4 regions of the Klebsiella sp. Sb-30 genome follow, and region 3 is predicted to be linked to each of the others. Evidence: predicted binding sites of a transcription regulator. Region 3 holds the regulator's gene; each other region holds the start of a gene.
What was found. Region 3 encodes PurR, which represses purine synthesis genes. Its sites were predicted from a motif close to CANGCAAACGTTTGCNTG; they were not measured.
Positions count from the first base shown of each region.

Region 1: purL (phosphoribosylformylglycinamidine synthase) is a predicted target of PurR. The motif match lies at 1,375-1,392, and genes of this name have one in related genera.
Region 2: tusA (sulfurtransferase TusA) is a predicted target of PurR. The motif match lies at 3,155-3,172, and genes of this name have one in related genera.
Region 4: purE (5-(carboxyamino)imidazole ribonucleotide mutase) is a predicted target of PurR. The motif match lies at 5,046-5,063, and genes of this name have one in related genera.

Region 1 covers NZ_CM172749.1:1,294,561-1,302,670, forward strand. The annotation lists gene mltF (membrane-bound lytic murein transglycosylase MltF) at 1-1,210, opposite strand, end outside; gene purL (phosphoribosylformylglycinamidine synthase) at 1,467-5,354, shown strand; gene AC236I_RS06265 (sensor histidine kinase) at 6,066-7,502, shown strand; gene qseG (two-component system QseEF-associated lipoprotein QseG) at 7,520-8,110, shown strand, end outside.
Region 2 covers NZ_CM172749.1:329,092-337,201, reverse strand. The annotation lists gene AC236I_RS01540 (lysoplasmalogenase) at 1-456, shown strand, start outside; gene zntA (Zn(II)/Cd(II)/Pb(II) translocating P-type ATPase ZntA) at 535-2,733, shown strand; gene tusA (sulfurtransferase TusA) at 2,851-3,096, opposite strand; gene AC236I_RS01525 (7-cyano-7-deazaguanine/7-aminomethyl-7-deazaguanine transporter) at 3,308-3,973, shown strand; gene AC236I_RS01520 (DcrB family lipoprotein) at 4,047-4,604, shown strand; gene AC236I_RS01515 (MFS transporter) at 4,605-5,825, opposite strand; gene AC236I_RS01510 (hypothetical protein) at 6,495-6,884, shown strand; gene AC236I_RS01505 (beta-ketoacyl synthase chain length factor) at 7,380-8,102, shown strand; gene AC236I_RS01500 (lysophospholipid acyltransferase family protein) at 8,099-8,110, shown strand, end outside.
Region 3 covers NZ_CM172749.1:2,375,241-2,383,350, forward strand. The annotation lists gene punC (purine nucleoside transporter PunC) at 56-1,240, opposite strand; gene punR (DNA-binding transcriptional activator PunR) at 1,350-2,261, shown strand; gene purR (HTH-type transcriptional repressor PurR) at 2,280-3,305, opposite strand; gene cydH (cytochrome bd-I oxidase subunit CydH) at 3,602-3,691, shown strand; gene AC236I_RS11140 (MFS transporter) at 3,855-5,021, shown strand; gene sodB (superoxide dismutase [Fe]) at 5,064-5,645, opposite strand; gene AC236I_RS11150 (GNAT family N-acetyltransferase) at 5,945-6,436, shown strand; gene AC236I_RS11155 (C40 family peptidase) at 6,475-7,353, opposite strand; partial or broken gene AC236I_RS11160 (recombinase RecT) at 7,591-7,753, opposite strand; partial or broken gene AC236I_RS11165 (antitermination protein Q) at 7,847-8,110, shown strand, end outside.
Region 4 covers NZ_CM172749.1:4,005,150-4,013,259, reverse strand. The annotation lists gene ybbP (putative ABC transporter permease subunit YbbP) at 1-219, shown strand, start outside; gene AC236I_RS18770 (monooxygenase) at 371-679, opposite strand; gene AC236I_RS18765 (porin) at 889-2,034, shown strand; gene mnmH (tRNA 2-selenouridine(34) synthase MnmH) at 2,139-3,215, opposite strand; gene purK (5-(carboxyamino)imidazole ribonucleotide synthase) at 3,401-4,468, opposite strand; gene purE (5-(carboxyamino)imidazole ribonucleotide mutase) at 4,465-4,974, opposite strand; gene lpxH (UDP-2,3-diacylglucosamine diphosphatase) at 5,094-5,816, opposite strand; gene ppiB (peptidylprolyl isomerase B) at 5,820-6,314, opposite strand; gene cysS (cysteine--tRNA ligase) at 6,489-7,874, shown strand; gene ybcJ (ribosome-associated protein YbcJ) at 7,964-8,110, opposite strand, start outside.

The DNA of each region.
Region 1 (8,110 bases), 1.1 Mb from region 3:
TGCCTTTCTGTTTTTTGGTCAGTGAGATAGCGTCCAGAATATGGGCGTATCCCATATTGTAAGCCGCCAGCGCAAACCAGATTCGTTCATCTTTGGGGACCGAGTCCGGGATTTTATTCATCATATCCTGCAAGTAGCGCATACCGCCGCTGAGGCTCTGCTCCGCATCGGTACGATCGGTTAATCCCAGGCTCTGCGCGGTATTGCGGGTCAGCATCATCATGCCGCGCACCCCGGTGGGCGAAGTAGCCTGCGGATCCCAGTGCGACTCCTGCCATGAAATGGCCGCCAGCAGGCGCCAGTCGATCTGGCGCGCGTATTTCTCAAACATCGGCTGTAGGTCCGGCAGAATATTATCGACGGCGCGCAGGAACGTCCGGGTGTCGACATAATCGAAATCGTTGCCGTGTCCAAGGTATTTTTCTTCCAGCCGCGCCAGGGTGCCGTCTTCATTCATATTGTTGAAGAAATCCAGCATCGCCGCCGAAAGCGAGTTGTCCTCGCTCCTGGCGCTAAACCAGGTCACCGGCTGTTCATCGCTGATATCCAGAGCGACCGCCAGTTCCGGATGCACGCGCTGGAACAGACTAATGGCCACCGAATCCGCAATGGTGTAATCCACTTCGCCATCGATAACCGCCTGCATCAGCGCTGTCGTCCCGCGCTTTTCATCCACGCGCCAGCCGAGATCCGGGTATTTATTTCCTTTTAGTGTCTGCAGGTCGTTAATGGCGACGTGGCCCGGGGCAATCACCAGCTGTTCCGCCGTGAGGTTGGCGAGGCTGCGTGGGCGCGTGTTGCCCACCCGGTAGACCAGCTGTTGCGACACCGAATAGTAGCCCGGCCCGGCCTGATAGTTTTTGACCCGTTCTGAGTTGTAGACCAGTCCGGCAGCTAACATATCGGCATTACCGTTATCGAGGTCATCAAACAGCTGACTGATATTCTGGCGGACGGTCACTTTCAGCTTGACGCCGAGGTAATCGGCAAACTGTTCCGCCAGCTCGTAATCCAGTCCGTAGGTTTTGTTATTGATGGTCGCGAAGGTGAGCGGCGAATTGATGGTGCTGATGCGCAGCTCGCCGCGCGCCATAATTCCGGCGACACGGTTCTCCGGCTTTCCTGACCACGGGATCGACGGCCACAGGGCGGCCGCCAGCAATAAGGTCACAATGCCGATGAGCAGATAATTAATCTTTAATTTTTTCAGAGAGTTAATCTTCTGCAGCTCTGTGTTCCTCAGCAGGCTATTAGCGGATAAAGTTAAAAGAGAGTCCTCGAATGAGCGGCATTTTGCTTAAGAATGCGTCAGTTGGCAACTTATTCGCGAGGAAGGTCACATTAATTGATAAACCAGGGGAATGATTTTATTTCCACGCAAACGGTTTCGTCGAGGCTCAGGATTCACTATAATGGCGCCCGTTTCCCCCCTGGCTCATATTGAAAGCTGCGAAGACGAGAGACTTATGATGGAAATTTTGCGTGGTTCACCTGCACTGTCGGCATTTCGTGTTAATAAACTGCTGGCACGTTTCCAGGCGGCCAACCTGCCGGTTAGCACAATATATGCAGAGTATGTTCATTTTGCCGAACTGAACGCGCCGTTAAGCGGTGATGAGCGTGAGAGGCTGGCACGACTGCTCAAGTATGGCCCAAACTTAAACAGCCATACCCCAACCGGTAAATTGCTGCTCGTCACCCCCCGCCCTGGCACCATCTCCCCCTGGTCTTCTAAAGCTACCGATATTGCCCATAACTGCGGCCTGTCGCAGGTTGTGCGTCTTGAACGCGGCGTGGCGTACTATGTGGAAGCCACTGCGCTGAGCGAAGAACAATGGGCCGCTGTCGCGAGTGAACTCCACGACCGGATGATGGAAAGCGTCTTTGACGCGCTGGAAGAGGGCGAAAAGCTGTTCGCTCAGCATCAACCGACGCCGGTGACCAGCGTCGATCTGTTGGGTCAGGGACGTCAGGCGCTGATTGACGCCAACCTCCGTCTGGGGCTGGCGCTGGCGGAAGACGAAATCGATTATCTGCAGGATGCGTTTACCAGGCTTGGCCGCAACCCGAACGACATCGAACTGTATATGTTTGCCCAGGCGAACTCCGAGCACTGCCGCCACAAGATTTTTAACGCCGACTGGGTCATCGACGGCGAACAGCAGCCGAAGTCGCTGTTTAAGATGATCAAAAATACCTTTGAGAAGACCCCGGACTACGTTCTCTCCGCCTATAAAGACAACGCCGCGGTCATGGAAGGTTCTCAGGTAGGGCGCTTCTTCGCCGATCGCGAAAAAGGCCGCTATGACTACCATCAGGAAGACGCCCATATCCTGATGAAAGTGGAAACGCACAACCACCCGACGGCCATCTCTCCGTGGCCGGGGGCGGCGACCGGATCCGGCGGTGAAATCCGCGATGAAGGGGCAACCGGTCGCGGAGCGAAACCGAAAGCCGGTCTGGTCGGTTTCTCAGTCTCTAACCTGCGGATTCCCGGCTTTGAACAGCCGTGGGAAGAAGATTTCGGCAAGCCGGATCGTATTGTGACCGCGCTGGATATCATGACCGACGGCCCGCTGGGCGGCGCCGCGTTTAACAACGAATTCGGTCGCCCGGCGTTGAACGGCTATTTCCGTACCTATGAAGAAAAAGTGACCAGCCACAACGGCGAAGAGCTGCGCGGGTACCACAAACCGATCATGCTGGCGGGCGGTATTGGTAACATTCGCGGCGAGCACGTGCAGAAAGGCGAAATTACCGTTGGGGCGAAACTGATTGTCCTTGGCGGCCCGGCGATGAATATCGGCCTGGGCGGCGGGGCAGCCTCTTCGATGGCATCCGGTCAGTCCGACGCGGATCTTGATTTTGCCTCGGTGCAGCGCGATAACCCGGAAATGGAACGCCGCTGCCAGGAAGTGATCGACCGCTGCTGGCAGCTGGGCGATGCAAACCCGATTCTGTTTATCCACGACGTCGGCGCGGGCGGTTTGTCTAATGCCATGCCGGAACTGGTCAGCGACGGCGGTCGCGGCGGTAAATTCCAGCTGCGCGATATCCTGAGCGATGAGCCGGGGATGAGCCCGCTGGAAATCTGGTGTAACGAATCCCAGGAACGCTATGTGCTGGCGGTCGCGCCGGAACAGCTGCCGCTGTTTGACGAGCTGTGCCGCCGTGAGCGCGCACCGTATGCGGTGATCGGTGAAGCCACCGAAGAACTGCATCTCAATATGAGCGATGCTCACTTCAACGACCAGCCGATCGACCTGCCGCTGGATGTGCTGCTGGGCAAAACGCCGAAAATGACCCGCGATGTGCAGACCCTGAAAGTGAAAGGCGACGCGCTGGATCGTCGGGATATCACTCTCGCCGATGCGGTGAATCGCGTGCTGCACCTGCCGGCGGTTGCAGAGAAAACGTTCCTTGTCACCATCGGCGACCGCACCGTAACCGGGATGGTGGCGCGCGATCAGATGGTCGGCCCCTGGCAGATTCCGGTAGCAAACTGCGCGGTAACCACCGCCAGCCTCGATAGCTACTACGGCGAAGCGATGGCGATTGGCGAACGTGCGCCGGTTGCGCTGCTGGACTTTGCCGCCTCTGCTCGCCTGGCCGTCGGTGAGGCGCTGACCAACGTCGCGGCAACGCAAATTGGCGCGTTAAATCGCGTGAAACTTTCCGCAAACTGGATGGCCGCAGCGGGTCATCCGGGTGAAGATGCCGGTCTGTATGAAGCGGTAAAAGCGGTTGGCGAAGAGCTGTGTCCGGCTCTGGGACTGACCATTCCGGTGGGTAAAGATTCGATGTCGATGAAAACCCGCTGGCAGGAAGGCAGCGAGCAGCGCGAGATGACTTCGCCGCTATCGCTGGTGATTTCCGCCTTTGCCCGCGTGGAAGATGTGCGCCATACCGTGACGCCGCAGCTCTCCACGGAAGATAACGCCCTGCTGCTGATTGATTTAGGCAAAGGCCGTAACGCGCTCGGCGCCACCGCGCTGGCGCAGGTTTACCGTCAGCTGGGCGATGTTCCGGCCGACGTACGCGATGTCGCGCAGCTGAAAGGCTTCTGGGATGCGATGCAGGCGCTGGTGGCCGATCGTAAGCTGCTGGCTTACCACGACCGCTCTGACGGCGGCCTGCTGGTAACCCTGGCTGAGATGGCCTTTACCGGCCACTGCGGCCTGACGGCAGATATTGCCGCGCTAGGTGACGATCGTCTGGCGGCGCTGTTTAACGAAGAGCTGGGGGCGGTTATCCAGGTCCGTGCCGCGGATCGCGAAGCGGTTGAAGCGCTGCTGGCTTCTCATGGCCTGGCAGACTGCGTCCACTACCTGGGCCAGGCGACGGAAGGTGACCGCTTTGTCATCACCGCTGAAGGGCATCCGGTGTTCAGCGAAAGCCGCACCACGCTGCGTATCTGGTGGGCAGAAACCACCTGGCAGATGCAGCGCCTGCGCGACAACCCGGAGTGCGCCGATAGCGAGCACGAAGCGAAACGTCGCGAGGACGATCCGGGCCTTAACGTGAAGCTCACCTTCGATATCAACGAAGACATTGCCGCACCGTACATCGCCACCGGCGCACGTCCGAAGGTAGCGGTACTGCGTGAGCAAGGCGTTAACTCCCACGTGGAGATGGCGGCAGCCTTCCACCGCGCGGGCTTTGATGCGATCGACGTGCACATGAGCGACCTGCTGGCGGGCCGTACCGGGCTGGCTGATTTCCAGGCGCTGGTTGCCTGCGGCGGCTTCTCCTATGGCGACGTGCTGGGGGCGGGCGAAGGCTGGGCGAAATCCATTCTGTTTAACGAGCGGGTGCGCGATGAGTTTGCCACCTTCTTCCACCGTCCGCAGACCCTGGCGCTGGGCGTGTGTAACGGTTGTCAGATGATGTCCAACCTGCGTGAGCTGATCCCGGGAAGCGACCTGTGGCCGCGCTTTGTGCGTAACTATTCCGACCGTTTTGAAGCGCGCTTCAGCCTGGTCGAAGTCACGCAAAGCCCGTCTCTGCTGCTGCAGGGCATGGCCGGTTCGATGATGCCGATTGCCGTTTCTCACGGTGAAGGGCAGGTGGAAGTGCGTGACAGCGCGCATCTGGCCCAGCTGGAGAGCAAAGGTCTGGTGGCGCTGCGCTTTGTCGATAACTTCGGTAAGGTGACGGAGAGCTATCCGGCTAACCCGAACGGCTCACCGAACGGGATCACCGCCGTGACCAGCGAAAGCGGTCGTGCGACGATCATGATGCCGCATCCTGAGCGCGTATTCCGCACGGTGGCTAACTCCTGGCACCCGGAAAACTGGGGCGAGGATAGTCCGTGGATGCGCATCTTCCGCAACGCACGTAAACAGCTGGGCTAATATCCGGCGAGCTGTACAGGATCCGCCGTGTTCGCAAAGCCTTCCCGGCTGAAGCGTAATGTATCAGGCCCCCGACGTTGAGCGGGGGCTTTTCGTTTGTGACGGCGGTCGCCTGCCGGTGTCGGGAATTGCCGACAAACGCCGGTGAGGGGTGTCGCCAATTAGAGACATTTAACTTATTGATTTATATAGAGGTGTAAAAACGCCTCACGATGTGTTGCTAAACGGCGACACTCTGGTTAAAAAGTCACCGCAGCCGAAGTGCGGGTTAAATGTTATAAATTCATTATATTTCATTGTGTTAACAATTTGTTTTGCTATGTGGCATAGTTAATGCATAATAATACGCAGTGGCTCATTCACCTTCTTATGTCAGCCCCTTCGGGACGCGCTACATAAACTTCGAATGACGCACAACAAGGTGCCTGCCGTCCAACTTCTGATAACAGCTTTGCTTTATCAACCATCGGGCGAAACGTCGAGTTAGGCACCGCCTTATTCCATAACAAAGCCAGGCCTGTGCCTGGCTTTGTTATACTCGTCGTCTTTTGTGCTACAGGTGCGTTGGCCGCATCTGTTCACCCCGGTCACTTACTTGAGTAAGCTCCCGGGGATTCTCAGCTTTGCCGCCTTCCTGTAACTCAAAATCCATAGAGTATATTGGGTATATTCAGGTAGCATCATAGTGAGCAAATGATTGAGACCCTATCCTTGAAGCGAATCTCTCTTTTCCCCCGTTCGTTGCGTCAGCTGGTCACGCTCTCGTTTGTGTTGATTTTGCTGCCGCTGCTGGTTCTGGCCTGGCAGGCGTGGCAGAGCCTGAATGCGCTGAGCGCGCAGGCCGCGCATATTAACCGCACGACGCTTGTCGATGCCCGGCGCAGTGAGGCAATGATGAACGCGTCGCTGGAAATGGAACGTAGCTACCGGCAGTACTGCGTACTGGACGATCCGACGCTGGCGAAGGTCTATCAAAATCAGCGTAAACGCTATAGCGAGATGCTTGACGCTCATGCCGGGGTGCTACCGGACGAAAAAATCTGGCAGGCGCTGAGCCAGCAGCTGAACGACCTGGCGCAGCTCAGGTGTAAAAACAGCAGTCCGGATGCGCCATCGGGAGCCAGCCTTGAAGCCTTTGCCGCCGCCAACAGCGAGATGGTTCAGGCCACCCGAACGGTGGTTTACTCGCGCGGACAACAGCTTCAGCAGGAGATTGCCGAACGCGGGCAGTTTTTTGGCTGGCAGGCGCTGGTTCTTTTTCTGCTGAGCCTGGCGCTGGTTCTGCTGTTTACCCGGATGATTATCGGCCCGGTAAAAGGGATCGAGAAAATGATTAACCGCCTGGGAGAGGGGAAATCGCTGGATAACGCGGCGCTGTTTACCGGTCCGCGCGAACTGCGTTCCGTCGGCGAGCGTATCATCTGGCTGAGCGAACGTCTGGCCTGGCTGGAGTCGCAGCGCCATCAGTTTTTACGCCACCTTTCACACGAGCTGAAAACGCCCCTCGCCAGCATGCGGGAAGGCACGGAGCTGCTGGCCGACCGCGTGGCCGGGCCGTTGACCACGGAACAGCAGGAGATCGTCGAAATTCTCGATAACAGCAGCCGCAATCTGCAAAAACTGATTGAGCAACTGCTGGACTACAATCGTAAACAGGCCGATGGCCCGGTCCCGCGTGAAATCGTTGATATTGCCGAGCTGGTTGATAACGTTGTGGCCGCTCACAGTTTGCCCGCACGCGCAAAAATGATGCATACCGCGATTCAACTGGCGGAGCGTACCTGCCTGGCAGAACCGGCATTATTGATCAGCGTGATGGATAATCTCTATTCCAATGCGGTGCACTATGGGGCTGAATCCGGTAACATTCGTATTCATAGCTACCGGCACGGCGAGCAGGTTCGTATAGACGTGATAAACAGCGGCGAACCGATCCCGCAGGTGGAAAAAAATATGATTTTTGAGCCTTTTTATCAGGGAAGCCATCAGCGTAAAGGGGCGGTAAAAGGCAGCGGTCTGGGGCTGAGTATTGCCCGGGACTGCGTCCGACAAATGCAGGGTGAGCTGAGCCTGGAAGAGAGTGAGCCCGGGCTTATCTGTTTTCGCATAACGCTACCCGCCGCTGAGCCGGGAAAAACCAACACATGAATCAACAATGGGTGAATATGTCCCACTTTTTCGTAGTGGTTCGTGCTTTCAAAGGATGGCTGTTGCCCGGCCTTTCTTGCCTGGCGCTGGCGGGGTGTTCCGCCGCTTTTTCGCCGCACACGGCAAATGACAAAGCACAACCCGATCTGCCGCAGCATCAGGTTGCGGATTTTCTCTCAGTCGACTGCGCCGATATCTGGTCGCTGAAGAGCGAAGCCAGCGATAAAAACCCGCTGTACTGGCTGCGCGGGATTGATTGTGCCGATCGTCTGGCGCCGGTTCAGGCGCGGGCGGAAGCCAGGCGGCATGATGATGACAGCTGGCAGGATGCCTTTAAGCGCGGCATTTTACTGGCGGATGCGAAGATTACGCCGGATGAACGCCGTGAACTGGTATCCCGCCTGAATACCTTCAGTCCGCAAATTGCCGTGCAGGTGCGTCCGCTGTATCAGCTCTGGCGTGATGGTCAGAACAGACAGCTTCAGCTGGTGGATGAGCGCGCCCGTTACGCGAAGTTACAGCAATCCAGCGATAGCGAGCTGGAGGCGCTGCGCCTGCAGGAACAGCAGCTGCGCAGCCAGCTGGAGCTAACTACCCGCAAGCTGGAA
Region 2 (8,110 bases), 2.0 Mb from region 3:
GGGCTGTGCGCTTCGCTGCTGGGCGATGCATTAACGCTGCTGCCGCGCCAGCGGGTGATGTATGCGGTGGGGGCCTTTTTCCTGTCGCATCTGCTGTACACGATCTGGTTTGCCAGCCAGATGACGATGTCGTTTTTCTGGCCGCTGCCGCTGGTGCTGCTGGTTATCGGCGCGCTGCTGCTTGCGGTCATCTGGAGCCGGCTGGAAGATCTGCGCATGCCGGTTTTCACCTTTATCGGCATGACCCTGGTGATGGTCTGGCTGGCCGGTGAGCTGTGGTTCTTCCGCCCGACGGATACCGCATTCTCAGGCTTCGCCGGTGCGACATTCCTGCTGTTGAGTAATATTGTCTGGCTGATCAGCCACTATCGCCGTCGCTTCCGCGCCGATAACGCCATCGCCGCCGCCTTCTACTTTGCCGGCCACTTTCTGATCGTCCGCGCGCTGTATCTGTAATTTTGCGCTTGACTCTGGAGTCGACTCCAGAGTGTATCCTTCTGGTAATGAGAAAATTATCATTACCGGGAGGGTCCCATGTCGACTCCAGAAACGCAGGATAAAAAAGTCCCACAGTTCTCGTCATTCAAATTAAAGCCGGTTGTCGCCCAGGCTGACAGCTGCTGCACGGAATCTGGCTGTGCCGCCGATAACGCCGCCGACAGCGAGGGGTTAAACGAGGCGCGCTATCGCTGGCTGGTTGAAGGCATGGACTGCGCCGCCTGCGCCCGTAAAGTCGAAACGGCGGTGCGCCAGGTACCCGGCGTCAACCAGGTGCAGGTTCTGTTTGCCACCGAAAAACTGCTGGTCAACGCCGATGCCGATATTCGCACTGCCGTCGAAAGCGCGGTACGTGCCGCGGGCTATACGCTGCGCGATGAAAGCGCCCCGCCGCCGGAAACCTCACCTCTGCGCGAGAACCTGCCGCTGATAACGCTGGTACTACTGATGGCGCTGAGCTGGGGTCTGGAGCAGCTCAACCACCCCTTCGGCGAGCTGGCATTCATTGCCACCACGCTTGTGGGTCTGTGGCCCGTCGCTCGTCAGGCTTTGCGCCTGATCCGCAGCGGTAGCTGGTTTGCCATTGAAACACTGATGAGCGTCGCCGCCATCGGGGCACTGTTTATCGGCGCAACGGCCGAAGCCGCGATGGTGCTGCTGCTGTTTATGGTTGGCGAGCGCCTTGAAGGCTGGGCGGCCAGCCGTGCCCGCCAGGGGGTAAGCGCGCTGATGGCGTTAAAACCCGATACCGCCACTCGCCTGCGTGACGGCGTGCGGGAAACCGTCGCCCAGCGCGATCTCCGCCCTGGAGACGTAATTGAAGTCGCAGCAGGTGGTCGCCTGCCCGCCGATGGTCAGCTGCGCACACCGTTCGCCAGCTTCGATGAAAGTGCCTTAACCGGTGAGTCGGTGCCGGTCGAGCGCCGCTCCGGAGAACGCGTGGCGGCAGGCGCCACCAGCGTCGACCGCCTGGTGCAACTGACGGTGATTTCTGAGCCGGGCGACAGCGCCATTGACCGCATTCTGAAGCTGATTGAAGAAGCGGAGGAACGTCGGGCGCCGATTGAACGCTTTATCGATCGTTTCAGCCGGATTTACACACCGGCCATTATGGTCGTCGCCCTGCTGGTCGCCATCGTACCGCCGCTGTTCTTTGCCGCCGCCTGGCTACCGTGGATCTACAAAGGTCTGACGCTGCTGCTGATCGGCTGTCCTTGTGCGCTGGTCATTTCCACTCCGGCGGCCATTACTTCCGGGCTGGCGGTGGCGTCGCGTCGCGGTGCCCTGATTAAAGGCGGCGCAGCGCTTGAGCAACTGGGTCGCATACGTCAGGTGGCTTTTGATAAGACCGGGACGCTAACCGTCGGCCAACCGCGCGTCACCGCCGCCATCGCCCTGAATGACGTGGATGAAAATGACCTGCTGGCGCTGGCGGCGGCAGTGGAACAAGGCTCCAGCCACCCGCTGGCGCAGGCCATCGTGCGCGAAGCCCAGCAGCGCCAGCTGACGATTCCGTCTGCCCGCGGTCAGCGCGCATTGGCGGGTTCGGGCATTGAAGCCGAGGTCGACGGTCATCAGATACTGATTTGCGCGGCAGGCAACGACGCCGCCGCAGAGCATGAGGCGCAGATTCAGCAGCTGGAGAGCGCGGGTCAGACGGTTGTGCTGGTACTGCGCGAACAGTCTCTGCTCGGCATTCTGGCGCTGCAGGATACGCTGCGAGACGACGCCCGTCAGGCGGTCGACGATCTGCATCGTCTGGGGGTGCAGGGCGTAATTCTGACCGGCGATAACCCGCGGGCGGCTGCCGCCATTGCCGGGGAACTGGGGCTGGAATTCCGTGCCGGGCTGCTGCCGGCCGATAAAGTGGAGGCGGTCACGGCGCTCAATGCCGCTGCGCCGCTGGCGATGGTCGGTGACGGGATTAATGACGCGCCGGCAATGAAGGCCGCCACCATTGGTATCGCCATGGGCAGCGGAACCGACGTGGCGCTGGAAACCGCCGATGCCGCCCTGACGCATAACCGCTTAACCGGTCTGGCACAGATGATTTCCCTGGCCCGCGCCACCCACGCCAATATTCGGCAGAACATTGCGATTGCGCTTGGCTTAAAGGGAATTTTTCTTATCACTACGCTGCTCGGACTGACCGGGCTGTGGCTGGCGGTGCTGGCCGATACGGGGGCAACGGTGCTGGTGACCGCTAACGCCCTGCGACTGTTACGTAAGAAGTAAGCGGAAAGACCCCGGTGGCGCGCTGCTTACCGGGGCTACGGAAGCGTGCGGTCTTTGGATTTTGTAGCCCGGACAGGGGCATTGCCCCGCCTCCGGGAGAGGCACGTAAACCCGTGCTTAATGGCTTTTACGAATCAGATAGCGATAGGGCAGCGCCGCGGTTTCTTGCGCCAGCAGCTCATGCTCCATAAAGCGGCAAAAACCCGGAATATCACGGGTTGTCGCCGGATCGTCGGCGATAATCAGCAGCGTTTCGCCCACCGGCATTGTACGTACGGTCTTACGCACCATCATTACCGGCTCCGGGCAACGCAGGCCCTGAGCATCCAGAGTGTGGTCAGGGCTGGAGAAAAGTTCGGTCATTTTCATCTCACATCAACAAAACGGCCCTAGTTTACCCCCACTTTTCCGCTACGCAAGTCAGGTTAACGTTTGCGCGAAAAACAACCATTGCAATACCCGCTCAACGCAGTATCATTCTGCCGCTTCAAACTGGTACTCGTGGGTTGGCAAAACACAGCACGAGTATTGATTTATTGGGTTCCCTCACCCCAATCACTAAAAAGGTCACAATATGAGTCCATTTACAACGTCACAGCGTCAAAAAGCGCTGGTCTGGCTTTCTCTTTTTCATTTGCTGGTTATCACCTCCAGCAACTATCTGGTGCAGCTCCCGATCTCCATTTTTGGTTTTCATACCACCTGGGGCGCGTTCAGCTTTCCGTTTATCTTCCTCGCCACCGATCTGACGGTGCGGATTTTCGGCGCGCCGCTGGCACGACGCATTATCCTGGCGGTGATGGTCCCGGCGCTGCTGATCTCCTATGGCATCTCGTCCCTGTTTTATATGGGCGAATGGCAAGGCTTTGCCGCGCTGACCCACTTTAACCTGTTCGTCGCCCGTATCGCCGCCGCCAGTTTCATGGCCTACGCGCTGGGCCAGATCCTCGATGTCCACGTCTTTAACCGCCTGCGTCAAAACCGCCGCTGGTGGCTGGCGCCGACCGCCTCGACCCTGTTCGGCAACGTCAGCGATACCCTGGCCTTTTTCTTCATCGCTTTCTGGCGTAGTCCGGACCCGTTTATGGCGGCGAACTGGGGAGAAATCGCGATTGTCGACTACAGCTTCAAGGTACTGATTAGCATTGTTTTCTTCCTGCCGATGTATGGCATGTTGTTGAATATGCTGCTGAAAAAACTGGCAGATAAATCTGATTTATCCGCATTGCAGCCAGGTTAAGAGTACTCGCAGGTTGATGTGATAAGATAAGCGAATGAGCCGTTAATGGCCGTTTATCGAAAGGAAGATGTCAATGCGCAATTTGGTTAAATATGTCGGTATTGGCCTGCTGGTTATGGGGCTTGCGGCCTGTGATAACAGCGACACAAAAACGCCGACTGCCGGGGCTGCTGCGGAAAGCAACGCCAGCGGACAAAATATCAGCCTGCTGGATGGCAAGCTGAGTTTTTCCCTGCCAGCAGGAATGACCGATCAGAGCGGCAAGCTGGGTACCCAGGCCAATAACATGCACGTCTATTCTGACGCCACCGGACAGAAAGCGGTGATCGTGATTGTTGGTGACAGCACCAATGAAGAATTGAGCGTGCTGGCTCAACGCCTGGAAGATCAGCAGCGCAGCCGCGATCCACAGCTGCAGGTTGTCACCAATAAATCGATTGATATCAAAGGCCACACGCTGCAGCAGCTGGACAGCATCATCTCCGCCAAAGGCCAGACCGCCTGGTCTTCCGTCATTCTCGGCAAGGTTGACGATAAGCTGCTGACCCTGCAGATCACGCTGCCGGCAGACAATCAGCAGCAGGCGCAAAGCGCAGCTGAAAACATCATCAATACCCTCGTCATCCAGTAACTACTGGCCTGACGTAGCGGCCTCCGGTGACACCGCCGGGGGCCGTTTTTTTAACCGCCAGCTCAGCAACAGCGCCACCGTCACCAGCCCCGCCGCCGCCAGATAAATGGTGGAAATCCCGGCCCATGCCATCAGCAGCCCGGCCAGCGGCCCGGTAATGCCTAAAGACAGATCCATAAATACCGTATAGGTCGCCAGCGCCGAGCCCTGATTCTGCTGCGGCACCGCCTTCACCGCCACCACCCCCAGCGCAGGGAAGACCAGTGAAAAACCGGCGCCAGCAAAGAAGGTCCCGACTTTGGCGATCGATGAAGTCTCAGCCAACCCCACCAGCAGAAGTCCGACAATCTCAACGCTAAAGCACAGCATCGCGACGTTCAGTCCCCCCAGACGATTAATGCCATTGGGGAACAGCAGACGCGTGCCAACAAACGCGCAGCTAAATAGCGTCAGCGCAAACGCCGCGCCGTCCCAGCCTTTGGCGTCGTAAAACAGGGTAATAAACGTCGCGATCGTGCCAAACCCGGCGGAAGCCAATGCCAGCGCCATCCCATACGGCCAGACCCGGCCCAGCACGGCGCGAAACGTCATCGCTTTGCCCTTCGTCGCTCTGACCGCCGCCCTCGGCAGCGCGCACAGAATAGCGACCAGCGCCACGGCCATAATCGCCCACGCCAGCCCCGGCAGCCCGACAAGGGAGTAACAGAGCACGCCGAGCGGCGCCCCCATCGCCATCGCCCCGTAAGTCACGATTCCGTTCCACGAAATCACCCGCCCGATATGCAGCGAGCCCACCACCCCCACTCCCCATAGCGTTGAACCAGTACCGGCAAAGCTTTGCCCGATACCGAGAATCACCCGGCCGAGGCACAGCAGAGCCAGGCTAAGGATCGGCCAGCCGCTGCCGACGGCCGCCAGCAGATAGCTTAAACCGCTGAGAAAACAGCCGCATAGCCCGAAGATCACGATCTTTTTCGGCCCAAGGAGATCGGCGTAGCGTCCGGCATGAGGGCGGCTGAGGAGAGTGGCAAAATATTGCAGGCTAATGACCAGGCCGGCCCAGAACGCGCTAAATCCCATCACATCATGGACATAGCCCGGCAGAACGGCCAACGGCAGGCCAATTGTCAGGTAGCTGGCAAAATTAAACATCACCACGGAGACAATCCGCAGATTAAGGCGCACTCCATTGAGCGCCGGTTCGTCAACGGGTTCGGGCATTGGGTCCACCAGACTTTTACAACAATGTTTCACTATTACCACGTCGTCTGCTCAAAAGCAGCCCGCGGCGCAGAAATTCGCGCTCGACGGGCCGCACGGTCAATCTCAGCATCGAGTACAGCGTCTGCCAGCAAGTGCTGCCAGAGGATAACTGACGGTCATTTTCGCTCCGCCACGGGATGAATGTTTTTGTCGCTAGCCGGAACAGGCCGGTAAGAGAGCCCCATTCGTCAGGAGCAAATGTGAATAGCCGAAGGCGGCGTCGGGTGAGGAGCAAGACTCGCCCGGGAACACCGATAACCCGGTCAGCGGAGTGAACGGACGTCGCCAACACACATGCCACTGGCAATCTACGACATATTTATTTAAATACCGTCAGCGATATACCTGAATATCCCCCGCGAATTAACGGTCTGGCGAATAATAATGTCAAGGGTATAAGCTTCGGGAATTCCCGCCATGCCGTTAAAATTCAACCTCATCAAACCATTCATTATCACTCATAACTGCTGGTGGCCTCGCTCGCTATCCTTTATGATGAAAACCGTCTCATCTTAAGACAACACGGAAATCCATACCGGATATTTATCCGGAACTATATGGCGACTGACATTCATTTTTAACGTCAGCCATTTCATTGTATTACCGGTAATTTGACAGGGAGTGTTCATGAAAAAGTATGTGCAGTGGTTCGCCGCTATTGCGGTTGCAGGCGCGTTGGCCGGCTGCGCGCGCACCGCGCCGGTGGAGCAAATCCAGACCGCCGTGAGCGCCGGTCATACTGAGGATCAGGTGAAACAGGCCATTCTGCGGGCCGGCGTGCAGCGCCAGTGGATCATGTCGCAAACCGCGCCTGGCGCGATCGCCGCGCGTCAGCAGGCGCGCGACCATGTCGTTGAGGTCCGTATTAATTACTCCGCCAGCGGTTATTCTATTCACTACGTCAGCAGCAGCAATATGATGGCCTCCGGTGGGAAAATCCATAAAAACTATAACCGCTGGGTCCACAATCTGGATAAAGATATTCAGGTAAATTTAGCCGCTGGTTCGAGCCTGTGATTGTCCACGTCATCTCAGCCCATCATTGATTCAGGAGTCAGCGCGCAAATGCTGACTCCTGAAGAGGAACAGGATCAGAGACTATTCTGATGCGAGACCGGTTTCGGCATTATCCTATGTATTCGTTTGCCACCCGGTAGAATATGTGGCGGAAATGTCAGAGTCAGGTCACAGACCTGTTGATGGAATAACAGAATATCTCTCTCAGGCGCGAATAGTTACCATAATAAATTGCGCTGGCATGTGAAAATATCGAAAATACGCCCTGACTTCGCCGCATAAATTGCCATACGGTGAATACGCTTGCCGATATGTCCTCAGTCGCATTCTGAGGCCGGATATCCGGTCGGCCAAAAGCGGAACGGTAAACAATCCAGGCCGGTAATACATCGTTGGTCCAGGCGTTAGCCATACTGTATACGCGTGCCACAACAAAAATAAAAAGTGCCGTTAAAAATGGCACTAAGATCACCGATTTATCGCGGATACGCGTTGATGAAATTTGCACTAAACATAGTTGACTGGCAGGGCAGAGCCCCGGGAATGAGCGAAGCGACACAGTGGCAGCAATGGTCACGGCATCCGCACGCCTTCGATCCCTCAGCCCCGCAGGCAAAATTAACCGAATTACCGATGATGACCGCCAGACGTCTTAGCTCCGGCAGTAAACTCGCCGTTGAGTGCGGGCTGGCAATGCTGCGCCGTCATCAAATCGACGCCATACTGTACACCAGTCGCCACGGCGAACTTGAACGCAATTATCGTATTCTCCACGCCCTGGCGACGCAGCAGGCCATCTCCCCGACCGACTTTGCCCTCTCCGTCCATAATTCGGCGGTGGGCAATCTGACGATTGCCGCACAGCGGCCGATCGTTTCCTCCTCTCTGTCGGCCGGGCGGGATACCTTCCAGCAAGGGCTATGCGAAGTCATGTGCCTGCTGCAGGCAGGCTATCAGCGGGTATTAATGGTAGATTTCGACGGCTACCTGCCCGAGTTTTATCATCCGCAGCTATCGCCAGAAATGCCGACCTGGCCCTATGCGCTGGCGCTGGTGATTGAAGCCGGGACGGCGCTGCGCTGTGTCACCCGTCGCGGCGAAACGTCCGCAGAGACCGCGCTACCGCAAAGCCTGTTATTTTTACAACACTATTTGCAGGACAGCCCCACCTTTACCCTGCCCGGCGAGCGCGTGCAGTGGCAATGGAGCCGCGCATGAACCCTATC
Region 3 (8,110 bases):
CAATAAAAATATATTAGCAGGCTAATTACTGAGCCTTAACATCGCCGAAACGCGTTTATGCATGCGACGATTCGGTAGTCAGGCAGGCGCTGTGACGCTGCATAAAATAACCCAGCCCGGCCAGCACGATCGAGACCAGCATCACGCTGGTGGTGGTGAGCAGCGGTGTGGCAATCAGCGCGGAGACCAGCAGACTGGTCAGGAAGCACAGACCAAGCTGCAGCGTATTCTGCAGCGCGGCGGCACGGCCGGTCGCCTGCGGGAACGGCTTCAGCGCCTGGGCGACAACAATCGGGTAAATCCCGCCATTGACAACGGCCATCACGCAGAAGGGAATCATCACCGCAATGATTGAGACATCTTCAACCCGACCAACCATCCAGGTTGCAGCCACGCTGACGGCGAAAATCACCAGCAGCCAGGGCAGCAGCTGTTGGCCCTGCCATTTCTGCAGCGCCGCGCGGCATCCATAGCCACCGACTAAAAAGGCGATTGTCTGCGGAACATAGCTAAGACCGATAGCGGTCGGGCTGTAGCCCATCTCATGGAGAATAAACGGCGACCCGGTCAACCAGGCAAAAAAGCTGGCGGAGCAGGCGGCGTAAATCAGCACGTTGCCGCTGTATTCGCGCGAACGCAGCAGCGTCATAAAGGTCAACTTCTCGCGGACATCACCCTGCGGCCTGACGACCGGCTTCAGGCGTAGGGCGGGTACCATCAGCAGCAGGGCGATGGCAAACAGGGTGGCAAAAATGGCCTGCCATTCCAGATGGGCAAGCAGCCAGCTGCCGAGCAACGGCGCCAGAGCCGGCGATAGACCCACCAGCGGCATGATGGTGGCGAAAATACGGTTAGTGCGCTGGGCTGGATAATAATCCGTGACCATCGCCTGCCAGGTCACCGCCGCCGCGCAGACGCCGATCGCCTGAATAAAGCGCAGCACCAGCATCAGGGTGGCATCCCGCACCCACAGCATTCCCAGACAGCTGATAGCGAAGATCGCCAGCCCGGTCAGCAGAATCGGTTTACGTCCGTAGCGGTCCGAGAGCGGGCCCCAGAACAGCTGTCCGATGGCGAAGCCGGCGAGGAACAGGCTCAGACTGGCGCTGACCGACGCCGCAGACGTATTGAGATCTTGCTGGATGGCCGAAAAGGCCGGCAGATACATGTCGGTGGCGAGGAAACCCAGCACGCTGAGTCCCGCCAGCCACACTAAAAATCCTTTCCCGGGTTGTTGCATAACATTCTCTTATAGGTGCAGGTATGATGCCGCAGAGTGTAGGGAGTGCATTCTGGCTTGTGAAACGCTAATATTTGCTACATGCATTCAAAATTTTTGCAGGCAGAATATGTGGTCCGAATACTCACTCGAAGTTGTTGATGCTGTCGCCCGCAACGGCAGCTTTAGCGCAGCGGCTCAGGAGCTGCACCGCGTACCTTCGGCGGTCAGTTATACCGTACGTCAGCTGGAGGAGTGGCTGGCAGTACCGCTTTTTGAACGCCGCCATCGCGATGTCGAATTGACCCCCGCCGGGCTCTGGTTTTTACAGGAAGGACGATCTGTTATCAAAAAAATGCAGATCACTCGCCAGCAGTGTCAGCAGATAGCCAACGGCTGGCGCGGCCAGCTGTCGATAGCCGTAGACGACATTGTTAAACCGGCCCGTATGCGTCAGATGATTGTCGATTTTTATCGTCACTTTCCCGATGTCGAGCTGATTGTTTTTCAGGAGGTCTTCAACGGCGTCTGGGACGCGCTGGCCGACGGGCGCGTGGAACTGGCTATCGGGGCAACGCGTTCGATTCCGGTCGGGGGGCGCTACGCCTTTCGCGATATGGGGATGCTGAGCTGGCATTGCGTAGTGGCCAGCCATCACCCGCTGGCGCAGATGAACGGGCCACTGAGCGATGATGTGTTGCGCAACTGGCCGTCGCTGGTCCGGGAGGACACTTCCCGTTCGTTACCGAAACGCACGACCTGGCTACTGGACAACCAGAAAAGGGTAGTGGTGCCGGACTGGGAATCATCAGCTACCTGCCTCTCGGCGGGATTGTGCGTAGGAATGGTGCCGAGCCATTTTGCCCGCCCCTGGATTGACCGCGGTGAATGGACCGCGCTGGCGCTGGAAAACCCGTTCCCGGACGCCGCGTGCTGCCTGACCTGGCAGCAGAGCGACACGTCACCGGCGCTGTCGTGGCTGTTGGATTATCTGGGGGACAGCGAAACGTTGAACCGGGAGTGGCTGCGGGCGCCGGAGTAACCGGCGCCGCACGGGCGATCAGCGACGATAATCGACGAACGGGCCGTCTACGACGGAGCGACGCTCTACCAGCCGCGGGTGAACCTCAATAGATTGCGACTCTTCACGCTTGTTGACGATACGATCCATCAGCATATTGAAGGCCGCTTCCCCCAGCGAATCTTTCGGCTGGTGGATGGTGGTCAGCGCCGGGCTGAAATAGCGGGCGTTACGCACGTTATCATACCCGATCAGCGAAATGTCCTGCGGCACGCGCAGTCCCATCTCATCCGCAGCACAGATTGCGCCCATCGCCATGATGTCGCCGCCGCAGAAGACCGCCGTCGGGCGATGCTGCTGGCTGAGGATCTGCTGCATGGCGCGGTAGCCGGATTCAGGCTCGAAGTCGCCCTGAACAATCCAGCTTTCCGGAACGGCGATCTGCGCTTCTTCCATGGCTTTCATAAAGCCCGCCAGGCGGCCGGCGCCGGTATTACGCTCCAGCGGACCCGGGATCACGCCGATTTCACGGTGGCCGCGTTCCACCAGATAGCGACCGGCCATATAGCCGCCTTCGAAGGCGTTATCGATGACCGAATCGGTGAAGTCGGCTTTGGATTCACCCCAGTCCATTACCACCATCGGAATATGGCGGTACTCTTCCAGCATGCTGAGCACCGATTCCGGATATTCAGAACACATAACCAGCAGGCCGTCGACGCGCTTTTGCGCCATCATCGACAGGTAGGCCTGCTGTTTTTCGAGATCGTTCCACGCATTGCCCAGAATCAGGGTATAGCCTTTCTGGAAACAGCTCTTTTCTACGGCTTCAATAATCTCAGCGAAATAGGCCGCTTCGCTGCTGGTGGCCAGCAGGCCAATCGATTTGGTGTGATTAACCTTCAGGCTGCGAGCAACGGCACTGGGGGAGTAGTGCAGCTCTTTGATCGCCGCCCACACGGCGTTGCGGGTTTCTTCCGCCACGAAACGGGTTTTGTTAATTACATGTGACACTGTTGTAGTGGAAACGTTTGCGCGCTTCGCTACATCTTTAATTGTTGCCATTACTTCTCACTCCAGACCTTGACCTGATCGTCTGATTATCGATACGTAAACGTTTGCCTATACACACCCTGAATACAATTTTCAACATTGCATCACGTCGGGAAAACGACACAGAACGACAGGAAGGGGTCAATGGCCGATACGCTTTCAAATTAGCGTGGGATTTTGTCCGATCTTGCGGCAAAGGGGAAGAGCAAAAATGTGCATCACCCTAAAACATGGAAGATTTTTGCGCTATATTGTGCAAAAATGAGCAAGCTCACTTTTCATGTGGGGATAACTGGGGGGAAAAATTGATGGATACAGATTTAAAGTTTTCGCTGACGACAACGATTATTGTCCTGGGTCTCATCGTGGCCGCCGGCCTGACAGCGGTGCTGCACTGATTTATCCGGGGGAGAGGCCTCTTTCCCCCGACATCCCGCCATTATTATCAATTTCGCAAAAATCTTTTGCCATTTCGTTTACTTTTGTTTTTTTGTGATTGATGTCATGCTTTTGACTTCTGATGAGATACCGTCGCCGATGGCGGTCTGCTGGAGTCATTGAATGAAAATCAACTTTCCCTTGTTAGCGCTGGCGATAGGCGCGTTTGGTATTGGCACCACGGAGTTTTCCCCGATGGGGCTGCTGCCGGTAATTGCCAAAGGCGTCGACGTGTCAATTCCGGCGGCGGGAATGCTGATCAGCGCTTATGCGATCGGCGTGATGGTCGGGGCGCCGCTGATGACTTTGCTGCTCTCTCATCGCGCGCGCAGAAATGCGCTGATTTTTCTGATGGCGATCTTTACGCTGGGTAACGTCCTCTCCTCAATGGCGCCGGATTACACCACGCTGTTGATTTCGCGCATTATCACCAGCCTTAACCACGGCGCTTTCTTCGGCCTCGGTTCGGTGGTGGCGGCGAGCGTGGTGCCAAAACACAAACAGGCCAGTGCGGTGGCGACCATGTTCATGGGGTTAACCATCGCTAACATTGGCGGCGTTCCGGCGGCGACATGGCTTGGCGAGACCATCGGCTGGCGGATGTCGTTCCTCGCGACGGCAGGTCTGGGGCTGGTGGCGATGGTCAGCCTGTGGTTTTCGTTGCCCAAAGGCAGCGCTGGCGAGCGTCCGAACGTAAAGCAGGAACTCTCCGTGCTGGTTCGTCCGCAGGTGCTCTCCGCATTGCTGACCACCGTGCTGGGGGCCGGCGCGATGTTTACCCTCTATACCTATATTTCACCGGTGCTGCACACCATTACGCACGCCTCGCCGCTGTTCGTCACCGCCATGCTGGTGTTGATTGGCGTCGGCTTTTCGCTGGGTAACTACCTCGGCGGTAAATTCGCCGACCGTTCCGTCTCCGGGACGCTGAAGGGGTTTCTGCTGCTGCTGATGGTCATCATGCTGGCGATTCCGCTGCTGGCGCAGACGCAGCTGGGGGCTGCAATCAGTATGGTGGTCTGGGGGGGGGCGACCTTCGCCGTGGTTCCACCGCTGCAAATGCGGGTGATGCGGGTGGCTCATGAAGCGCCGGGGCTCTCTTCGTCGGTCAATATCGGGGCCTTTAACCTCGGCAATGCGCTGGGGGCGGCAGCCGGTGGCGCGGTGATTTCCGGCGGACTGGGCTATGCCTTTGTGCCGGTGATGGGGGCGATAATTGCCGGTGTGGCGCTGCTGCTGGTGCTGTTCGGCGGGCGTTCGCAGCCGGAAGAGGCGTTGGTCGGACAGTAGTCGGTGTATTCGCAGAAGGGTTTCCCCTTCTGCGTTAGCGTTTTAGGCCGCCAGGTTGGCCGCCACAAACTTCCAGTTTACCAGCGCCCAGAAGTGCGCCAGATAGTCAGGACGGGCGTTGCGGTAGTCGATGTAATAGGCATGTTCCCAGACATCCACGGTCAGCAGCGGTTTGGCGTCGCCGGTCAGCGGCGTGCCAGCGTTGCTGGTGGAGACAATGCTCAGGCTGCCATCGCTATTTTTAACCAGCCATGTCCAGCCTGCACCAAAGTTCTTCGCTGCCGCGTCGGTAAACTTCGCTTTGAACTCTGCGAAGCTGCCGAAGGATTGATTGATGGCGGCTGCCAGCTCACCTTCCGGCTCGCCGCCCGCATTCGGCGCGAGGCAGTTCCAGTAGAAAGTATGGTTCCAGACCTGGGCCGCATTGTTAAAGATGCCGCCTTCAGAAGAGCGGACGATCGCTTCTAAAGATTGACCTTCAAACGCGGTGCCTTTGATCAGGTTGTTGAGGTTGGTGACATAGGCCTGGTGATGTTTGCCGTAGTGGTATTCCAGGGTTTCTGCGGAAATGTGCGGCGCCAGGGCGTCTTTTGCATACGGTAATGCAGGTAATTCAAACGACATTGTTACTCTCCTTATAACTTCTTGTTTTCTAGCTCACATTCAAAGGATGTTTGACCATCCACAACAGCATGTACTGTCCCTCGCCGGGGCGAGTGCAACAGGTTTTTATTGTGATCGGAATGCTAACACTTGCAGAAGGGAGTTAAAAGCCTTGCAATGATAAAGGGTATATTTAACAAATGTACCTGGTTAAGCCTTCGCCGGAGCGCAAGGCAGCGCATTTCAGCAGAGCCGGTTGATCGCTGTTGCTGTTGAAATATAAAGTGATTACTGAAAAATCCATTTTGCAGAGGTCTGTTTTGTCTAACATAGTCTATCGCCAGGCGACCCTGGCCGACGTCGAACGCTGTTTTGAAATTGAAACGAGCGCGTATGAAGGGGATGAGGCGGCTACCCGTGAAAAGATTGCCACCCGAATCCAGCAGTACCCGGAAGGATTTCTTTGCATGGAACGGCAAGGAGAGGTTATTGGCTTTATTAACTCAGGGTGCGCGTGGGAAGTCGTTATGTCGGATGAAGCCTTCAAGGAGCTGGTCGGGCACGATCCCCGCGCGCCGAATGTAGTGATTATGTCTGTAGTCATTGCGCCTGAACACCAGGGAAAAGGGTATTCGACCGCCCTGATGGAGCGATTTATCCGGCAGATGGCACAGGCGCAGAAGAGCGCCATTCACCTGATGTGCAAAGACCGACACGTGGCCCTGTATGAGCGGTTTGGTTTTCGCTACGAGCGGCCTTCGGCCTCGGATCATGGCGGGATGTCCTGGCATGAGATGAGCATGGCGTTATAGCCGGGGAATTGACCTGCCGCAGGTGCGGCAGGTCAGGTTCAGCGAATGGTTTTGGGGGTCATCACCCGGCGTGCGCCGACATAGTGGCGAATCCAGTAATCTTCGCTTAATGAGGTGATCTGAATATCGCGGCCGGTACGCGGCGACTGAATAAACTTGCCGTTGCCAACGTAAACGCCGACGTGATCGGCGGTGCCGCGCCCACGGGTGCGGAAGAAGACCAGATCGCCGCTCTGCAGCTCGCCGCGATCGACCGGACGGGCATCGCGCAGGTGATACATCTCATTGGCGGTGCGCGGAATGCGGATTTTTACCAGATCCTTATAGGCGTAGTAGACCAGCCCACTGCAGTCAAAACCGGTACGCGGCGAGGTTCCGCCCCAGCGATACGGTTTGCCAATCTGATCCATTAACTTCGACATCGCGGTGCTTTGCGCTCTCTGCACGCGGGCTTTGTGCGCATCCGCCAGCGTCAGCGGCGGTTCTTCCGCGATTGTTTTACAACGTTTTTTATAGCCTTTACGGACGACGCATTTGCTCTGCACGCTGGCCATGACCGGAGCCGGTTCGGCGGCCGGCGCGATCGTTTTCGCACACTGCTTTTTATACCCTTTACGCAAAACGCATTTTTTGCTGCCGGCGGCCTGACGGTTCAGCGCCGTCTGGCTGGATGCGGTGGTGCGAGTGGGGTGTCTGGTGCGGGTGGCCGTTGAGGCTTTCTTGCTGGCGGTTTTGGTTGTGGACTTCGTTTTCTGAGCGGTGGCTTTTTTCTTACGTTCTGTTGTGCCTTTCGCCGCGTGCGCTTTTGGCGTGGCGGAGGTGTGCGTATGCCCTGAAGCATGCGCCAGTGGTGTAAATGAGATAGATGTAAACAGTAATGCACAGAGCGAAATCGCGATTTTGTTTAGCCGCGCCACTGAGCAATCCCCTGATTAATGACAGATATGTACCCATACCTGACGGTGAATGACAAAACCCAACGATTCTAAAGCATAAAAACCCGGAAAGTTAATACTCTTTTGTATCTAAAGTGTATATGAAAATTTTCCTTTTTTAATCAATGCATTATAAAGGTCAATTCAAAATCATTCAAACCAAATTCATTACCCGACCTCAATCCTGTTCCACTCCCGCCCCTGTCATCACGATATTTTGCTGTATTTACCATTTTTTCCGCTTTTTTTCTTGGTGATTTTCTGCGTCCTGGCGCATCGTTCCCCAGCACACCGTTTACCAGATACGTATACTGCGCCCCTGCATAAGGATTCATACCCATTGCATCGCCTGCATGACGAACGCCATACAATCGGCTGATTTAACCGGTACGTCCGGTTGCCTGATTCTGGCAAGCCTGCATGGCTGCCAAAGCAAAAGCCCGGAGGCACGATGGATGGCGGACATTACCGTACCACCCGCACTGTTCGCCCGTCTGACCGCGAGAAGTGGACAGAAGTAACAGAGATTGCGCCGGCAGTCTGTGCAGCTTGCGAAAGTAAGGGAATGACAAGTGCAAGATGCCGCTGCGGCAGTAAAGGTGAAGTGCCGGGGCGTAAGCAACCAAAGACCGCGGCGCCGCAGTTTTCAAAACATGTGAACGTTGCTCTGGCAGTGGCATCTCTACTGTATCGTCTGCTACGGTATAACATGCCCGCTCCTGGACCGTTGGTGGATACG
Region 4 (8,110 bases), 1.6 Mb from region 3:
GCGCTGCTGGGGGTGGTTTCCGGAATAGTGGCGGCCATCGGCGCGGAGGTGGCTTTGGCGATGCTGCAAACCAAAGTGTTTGATTTTCCGTGGTCGCCGGACTGGCGACTGTGGGTGATGTTACCGCTGTGCGGCGCGCTCCTGCTGTCGTTATGCGGCGGCTGGCTGGGGTTGCGTCTGTTAAAAGGCAAAGCCTTGTTTCGCCAGTTCAGCCAGTGACTGGAGGGAGACCTCATCGGGCAAGCGCCTGGCGACGCTGCGCTTGCCCGAACCGACGGGAAAATAGAGCCTGTTGATATATTGGAACCGTAGACCGGGTCAGGCGTCAGCCGCCGCCCGGCAAAATACGCGCGCTATCGCGAAATAAACGCTATTGCAGATGACCGTGGTTCAGCGCGGTGAGCGGTTCATTGACGTCGAAAACTTTGCCGATAACCTCATCAACGCCGAGTGATTTCAGGCGCGCGGTATGCTTATTGAGATAAGCGAGGGCGGTATCTTCATCCTCGAAAAGATAGATCCCGCCCGCTTCGTGGTTCTTTTCGCTTTCAGTCCAGACCTTCCAGATAAACCCCGGCTCCTGATTGATGGACTCGGCCAGCTCCACGAGCTGGCGGGACATCTCGCTGCCGAAGGGGCCGTTAAAGGCAAAGTGCAGCTGCAGTAGTTTTTTCGACATGCTTCCTCCATGGATAATGTTTGAGCGGCAGTACTTCATTTTAATGACAGAACGATGAAATGATAATCGCTGACTTTTTAAACGCACAAAATGATAACTCACTGATTTTTAACAGCACTAAACATTAAAAACCCAACAACACGTCATGCCAAATCACGGTTAATATTCAGCTGGAAACTATAAGGTTGCTTATTACTCAAGGAAAAAGCATGGCACATAAAATAAAAGCGCTGGCGGTGACGATCGGCGCAGCACTGGCGTTAACCTCTTTCGCATCCCAGGCTGAGATTACGCTACTGAAACAGGACCCGCAGGCCGGAGATCCGCTGAGCCGCCTCAACTTTACCGTCGGCGGGAGTATTCGTCCGCAGTTCAACATGATGTCCGGCGACGGCGATAAAGGGTCTTATAAACGTAATGGTTTTGATGGCGGGACCCGTTTCCGCTTCGCCGCTGATTATTATCTGTTTGATGATATTAGCTGGATCAGCTATTACGAGCTGGGGGTCAATATTCCGGCGTTGTTTGACTGGGATAACCACTATGCGGAAGGCGCCAATAATACGAGCCGCCGTATGTTGTACACCGGGCTGAAGAGCGACACCTGGGGGACACTAACCTACGGTCAGCAAAACAGTATTTACTATGATGTGGTTGGGGCGAAAACCGATATCTGGGATTACGACATGATCGCCCAGGCGCCGGGTAACGGCATCAACGGCGACTACGATGGTTCGTATCGTTCCCGTAATATGCTGAAATATAAGAAAACGGCGGGTGACGTTGACCTCTATGCCTCCTATTTGTTTGAAGATAATGAATATCTGCCGGGCAATGGCCTGCGCTATAAACGTAAAGGCGGCGGTTCCGTGGGCGTGGATTATCACATCACTAAGGACCTGACCTGGGGGACCGCGTGGAACTACACCCGTGCCGAGATGCGCGACCCGTCAACAGCAGACAACAAAACCTATGATCAGAATATCCTCGGTACGGCGCTGAGCTGGAAACCGGATAACTGGACCTTCTCCTTCGGTGGCGGCTGGTATCAGAACTTTATGACCACGAAGAAAACCGATGTTTACGACTATTTCGCCGGGGATGCCTGGGGGATTGAGTACTTCGCCGGTTATACCTTCCCGATTGGTCAGTACGCGGTGAAAACGATTCAGCCGTACTTTATGGGCGATCGCCTGGAGTACGTCAACGGCCGTAACTATCAGCGAATTGATAACGGGCTGGGGATCAGCTTCCAGCTGGATTACGGTTTCCGCGTTGATTATGAGCACGTCTTTACGTCCAGCACCGACAACCTGGGCGATATGAACCTGGTGCGTCTGCGCTACGACTTCTAAGCGGCTGCGACTCCCCGGTGGCGCTGCGCTTACCGGGGTTACAGGCTCACCCGTAGCCCCGGCTAAGGCGTCGACGCCGCAAGCCGGGGCTGTAGGGAATTTGATTACTTCGTCAGCCAGGAGGCGACGTCATTCCAGCTGCCGCGAAAGATAATTTTTTCCGCTTTTTTGCTCAGCTGATAGCGATACATCGGGTCGTAGTACTCTTTCAACAGCGGCACCAGCCAGGCAAAATGGGCATCGGTCGTAGCATCTCGCTGCTGCGAAGCCAGCGCCTCGTCAAGCAGGGCGGTGAGCTGGGCAAAACGCTGTAGTCCCAGGCGACGGCGAATGGCAAACAGACCGTGATGCAGGTATTCGCTGTACTCCTGCCAGCCTTTCTCTTCACCGTAAGCATCAATAAAATCACGGTGCATACGGTCAAAATACTCTTCCCGCAGGCGCTCCAGGCGGATCTCAAACGGGTCTTCCACTACCGCCAGCGGCGATTGCGCCATGCGCTCACGCATGCATTCCGGCAGGTGGTTCGCGCCGATCATATGTCCTTCATCTTCCAGCACCCAGCGACGATGCTGCCCGGCTTTTTTCAACATCGCCACCGCCAGATGGTTTTCAAATGTTGCCTGGGCGTGCTGGTCACGCAACGTGCGGCCGAACGATGAGCCGCGATGGTGGGCGAGCCCCTCCAGATCGATACCGTCGGGTCGGGAGCAGACCAGCTGGGTCTTGCCGTTGCCGGTACAGCCGCCGATCAGCACTATCGGGCGTTGGACCAGCTCTTCGGTGAACTGGATAGCGGCCTGGCGCAGCGCCTTATAGCCGCCGACGATCAGCGGGTACTCGATGCCGGCCTCATGTAGCCACTGTTGCACGATGTGCGAACGCTGGCCACCGCGGGCGCAGCACAGATAGCCCTGCGGATAACGTAAACAGGCATCACGCCATGCGGCGAGACGCTTTTCCCGCACCTCGCCGTTGACTAACTGATGGCCCAGCGCTAATGCCGCGTCCGCGCCGTGTCGTTTATAGCAGGTGCCGACGGCGGCGCGTTCGGCGTCGTCCATCAGCGGCAGATTCAGTGCCGCAGGAAGTGCGCTTTGGCGGAATTCGATCGGGGCGCGGACGTCAATGATTGGCGTGTCCGCCGTGAGAATGGTGCGGTAATCCGTCCCATTTTTCATGGGTCATCCTTCTGAAGTCAAACTGAAAGCGTCTTTAAAATAAGAAAATCTTTAAAGCAAGGAGGGGATTCTACGCGCCTGAATGTCTGCCGGGGAAGGGCGAAGATCAATTCCCCGGCAAATAGCCGTTTTCATTCGGGCGCACAGGCGGCGGATGCGCCGGGCGCCAGAATGTGTCAGGAGGGTTAAGCCAGCTGGGATTGCGCCCAGAAGATACCGCTGGCGTACTCCGGCGGCAGAATAGGTTTTAAGGCTTCCAGCGTGGCGCTCAGGCGGTCGGTATCGCTGTCGGTCAGGTTAAGGTGACCCACTTTGCGCCCCGGACGCACTTCTTTGTCGTACCAGTGCAGATGCACCAGCGGCAGCTTCAGCCAGTCGTAGTTCAGATCGCTACCGATCAGGTTGATCATCACCGAAGGGCTGTTCACTACCGGCGGCGGCAGCGGCAGGCCGGTAATCGCCCGCAGATGCAGTTCGAACTGGCTGATCGAGGCCCCGTTCTGGGTCCAGTGACCGCTGTTGTGCACGCGTGGCGCCAGCTCGTTAATCAGCAGGCCGTCAGCGGTGACAAAACACTCCATCGCCATCACGCCCACGTAGTTCAGCTCGTTCATAATGGCGGTAAGCATGCTTTCCGCCTGGTCCTGCTGGCGGGCATTGGCCTGCGGGAAGGCGACGCTGGTACGCAGAATGCCCTCCTGGTGCAGGTTGCGGGTAAGCGGGTAGAACACCGTGCTGCCATCCTGCGCGCGGGCGCCAACCAGCGACACTTCGGCGGAAAAGTTGATGCCTTGCTCAACAATACATTGGCCATAGTTTTCATCCGGCAGCTGCGCAATGTCGTTTTCGCGCAGTCGCCATTGGCCGCGACCATCGTAACCGCCCACGCGACGCTTAACGATAGCCAGTTCGCCCAGACGTGCGAATACCGCCGGCCACTCGCTTTTATCTGCCAGCAGCTGCCACGGCGCGGTGGCGAGCTCCAGCTTATCAAACAGCTGTTTTTGCGTCAGACGGTCGGCAATGATCGGGAACACATCGCGGTTAACAAACGCCGGGTGGCGCGCCAGTTCACGCGTGAGCGCCGTTTCCGGCCAACGTTCGATTTCGGCAGTGATCACGCTTTGCTGAAACGGCACCGCTTCAGGATCGGCTTCCAGACCGACTGGCCAGACGGCGATACCCAGCGGTTCACCGGCCTGGCGCAGCATCCGGCCTAGCTGGCCGTTGCCAAGGATGCAAACCTGCTTCATGCCGCACCCCGCGGATCCGGATTCTCCAGCACCTCATCGGTCTGGGCCTGGCGCCAGGCGCTCAGGCGCTGATGCAGTTCGGCATCGTGCACCGCCAGAATCTGCGCCGCCAGCAGGGCCGCATTGGCGGCACCGGCTTTGCCGATGGCCAGCGTGCCGACGGGAATTCCGCGCGGCATCTGAACAATAGAGTAGAGACTGTCTACGCCGCTTAACGCCGCGCTTTGCACCGGCACACCTAATACCGGCACCAGAGTTTTCGCCGCAATCATGCCCGGCAGATGCGCCGCGCCGCCCGCGCCGGCAATAATCACCTGATAACCGTTGCTTTCCGCGTCTTCGGCAAAGCTAAACAGCTTATCGGGCGTCCGGTGTGCGGAGACCACTTCAACATGGTACGGAACGTTCAGGGCATCAAGGATTTCTGCGGTAAACTGCATGGTAGCCCAGTCGCTTTTGGACCCCATCACGATGGCGATACGCGCCGAATTATTGCGGGAAGACATGCGTCTTAAAACTCCTGTGGGTGTGCTTCACACTGCTTTAGAGGCCACAGAGAATAACATGATCTTTCGGCAAGGAAAACGGTTGCGTCACCGGTGATGGGGTGAAAATGCGCTGGAAATTAAAACGGGAATGCGATCAGCTCAACGTCGTCTTTGCTGACTTTGACCATCGACCCTTCGCTGTGCCAGGCGCCGAGGACGACGCGAAATGCCGGTTTGCCGTTGGCCTCTAGCGGGTGGACGGCAGGGCGATGCGTGTGACCGTGAATCAGCCACTGCACCTGATGTCTTTCCAGCGCGTCGACCACGGCCTGCGGATTGACATCCATGATTTCCAGCGACTTGCTGCTGTTGGCCGCTTTGCTGTCGGCGCGCATTCTGGCGGCGATACGGCGGCGAATAAACAGCGGCAGGGCAAGGAACAGACGCTGAATCCACGGTGTATGGACTTTGGCACGAAAAGCCAGATAGCCCGGATCGTCGGTGCACAGCGTATCGCCGTGCATGATCAGGACCCGACGGCCATACAGATCGAGCACGTTTTCTTCCGCCAGCAGCCGCATCCCGCAGGCGCGTGCGAAGCGCTGGCCCACGAGAAAGTCGCGGTTGCCGTGAACAAAATAGCAGGGCACGCCGGATTGAGTTAATGCGTTGATTGCCGAGGCGATTTGCTGATGCAGCGGGTTCGGATCGTCATCGCCAATCCAGGCTTCAAACAGATCGCCAAGGATATACAGCGCGTCCGCCTCGCGGGCTTCGCCGGCTAAAAAGCGTAGAAAACCGGCGGTGATCGCCGGTTCTTCTGTTTGCAGATGCAAATCCGCAATAAAAAGTGTCGCCACGAATTACTCGCTGACGGTGACGCTTTTGATCACCACATCTTCTTTCGGCACATCCTGATGCATGCCGCTGCGGCCGGTAGCCACCGCTTTGATTTTGTCGACCACGTCCATACCTTCAACCACTTCGGCAAAGACGCAGTAGCCCCAACCCTGCAGGTTTTCACCGGAGAAGTTCAGGAAGTCGTTATCGACAACGTTAATGAAGAACTGCGCGGTGGCGGAGTGAGGTGCCTGAGTACGGGCCATGGCCAGAGTACCGCGGGTGTTTTTCAGACCGTTGTTGGCTTCGTTCTGGATCGGGGATTTGGTGGTTTTCTGCTCCATGCCTGGCTCAAAGCCGCCGCCCTGGATCATGAAACCGTTGATAACACGGTGGAAAATGGTGTTGTTGTAGAAACCTTCGCGGCAGTAATCCAGGAAGTTTTTAACTGTTTCCGGCGCTTTGTCGTCAAAGGTTTTGATGACGATATCGCCATGATTAGTGTGGAAAGTAACCATTTTTGCATCCTGTTCCGATGATTGTGGTGCTTAAACCCAAAGTTGGGCGTGACATAGGGGGCTGTTATAGCATAACCGCCGGGTTCGATCACCTTGCATTGTGTGCTGCTTCGGGGTTGAATTAAGGTTAGAATACGCGACCTGATATTCACACACGTCTACACGGAATCTTCGATGTTAAAAATTTTTAATACACTGACGCGCCAAAAAGAAGAGTTTAAGCCTATCCATGCCGGGGAAGTGGGCATGTACGTGTGTGGAATTACCGTTTACGATCTCTGTCACATCGGCCATGGCCGTACTTTCGTCTCTTTTGACGTGGTTGCCCGCTACCTGCGTTTTCTCGGCTATAAGCTGAAGTACGTGCGCAACATTACCGATATCGACGATAAAATCATTAAGCGTGCTAATGAGAACGGCGAAAGCTTTGTCGCGCTGGTCGATCGCATGATTGCCGAAATGCACAATGATTTCGATGCGCTGAATATTCTGCGTCCGGATATGGAGCCTCGCGCCACCCATCATATTCCCGAGATCATTGAAATCACTGAACAACTGATCGCCCGCGGTCATGCGTACGTGGCGGACAACGGGGATGTGATGTTCTCGGTACCGACCGATCCGAATTACGGGCAGCTGTCGCGCCAGGATCTGGACCAGCTGCAGGCCGGCGCCCGCGTGGATGTCGTTGACGTCAAGCGTAACCCGATGGACTTCGTGCTGTGGAAAATGTCGAAAGAGGGCGAGCCAAGCTGGCCGTCGCCGTGGGGCAACGGTCGTCCTGGCTGGCACATTGAATGTTCGGCGATGAACTGCAAACAGCTGGGCAACCATTTTGATATCCATGGCGGCGGTTCGGATCTGATGTTCCCGCATCATGAAAACGAAATAGCCCAGTCCACCTGTGCTCACGACGGGGAATACGTTAACTACTGGATGCACTCCGGGATGGTGATGGTTGACCGCGAGAAAATGTCAAAATCGCTGGGCAATTTCTTTACCGTACGCGACGTGCTGAAGTACTACGATGCGGAGACCATTCGCTATTTCCTGATGTCCGGCCACTATCGTAGCCAGCTGAACTACAGCGAAGAAAACCTCAAGCAGGCTCGTTCTGCGCTGGAGCGTCTGTATACCGCGCTGCGCGGTACCGACAAATCGGTAGAGCCGGCCGGCGGCGACGCCTTCGAAGCGCGCTTTATTGAAGCGATGGATGACGATTTCAATACCCCGGAAGCCTATTCCGTGCTGTTCGATATGGCGCGTGAGGTCAACCGCCTGAAGACGGAAGATGTCGCCGCGGCTAACGCCATGGCCGCACATATGCGCAAGCTCTCCGGCGTGCTGGGGCTGCTTGAGCAGGAGCCGGATGTCTTCCTGCAAAGCGGTGCGCAGGCTGACGACGGTGAAGTTGCGGAAATCGAGCGGCTGATTCAGCAGCGTCTGGATGCGCGTAAAGCGAAAGACTGGGCCGCTGCGGATGCGGCGCGTGACCGTCTCAATGAGATGGGGATCGTGCTGGAGGACGGCCCGCAGGGAACCACCTGGCGCCGGAAGTAAGCAATAAAAAAACGCCCGGCTTGCCGGGCGTTTTTATGATCAATCTTAAACCACCTCCTGTGGAGGTGGCGATCGTTCATTAAGCAGGATCAGGCGGTAACGGTGACGCTCTGGCCTTCAAAACTCACCGTCTGACCGGCGACGATTTTGCAGCGTTTACGGGTTTCTACCGCGCCATCCACCTTCACCAGGCCATCGGCAATCGCTATTTTTGCCTGCGCGCCGCTCTCACTCCA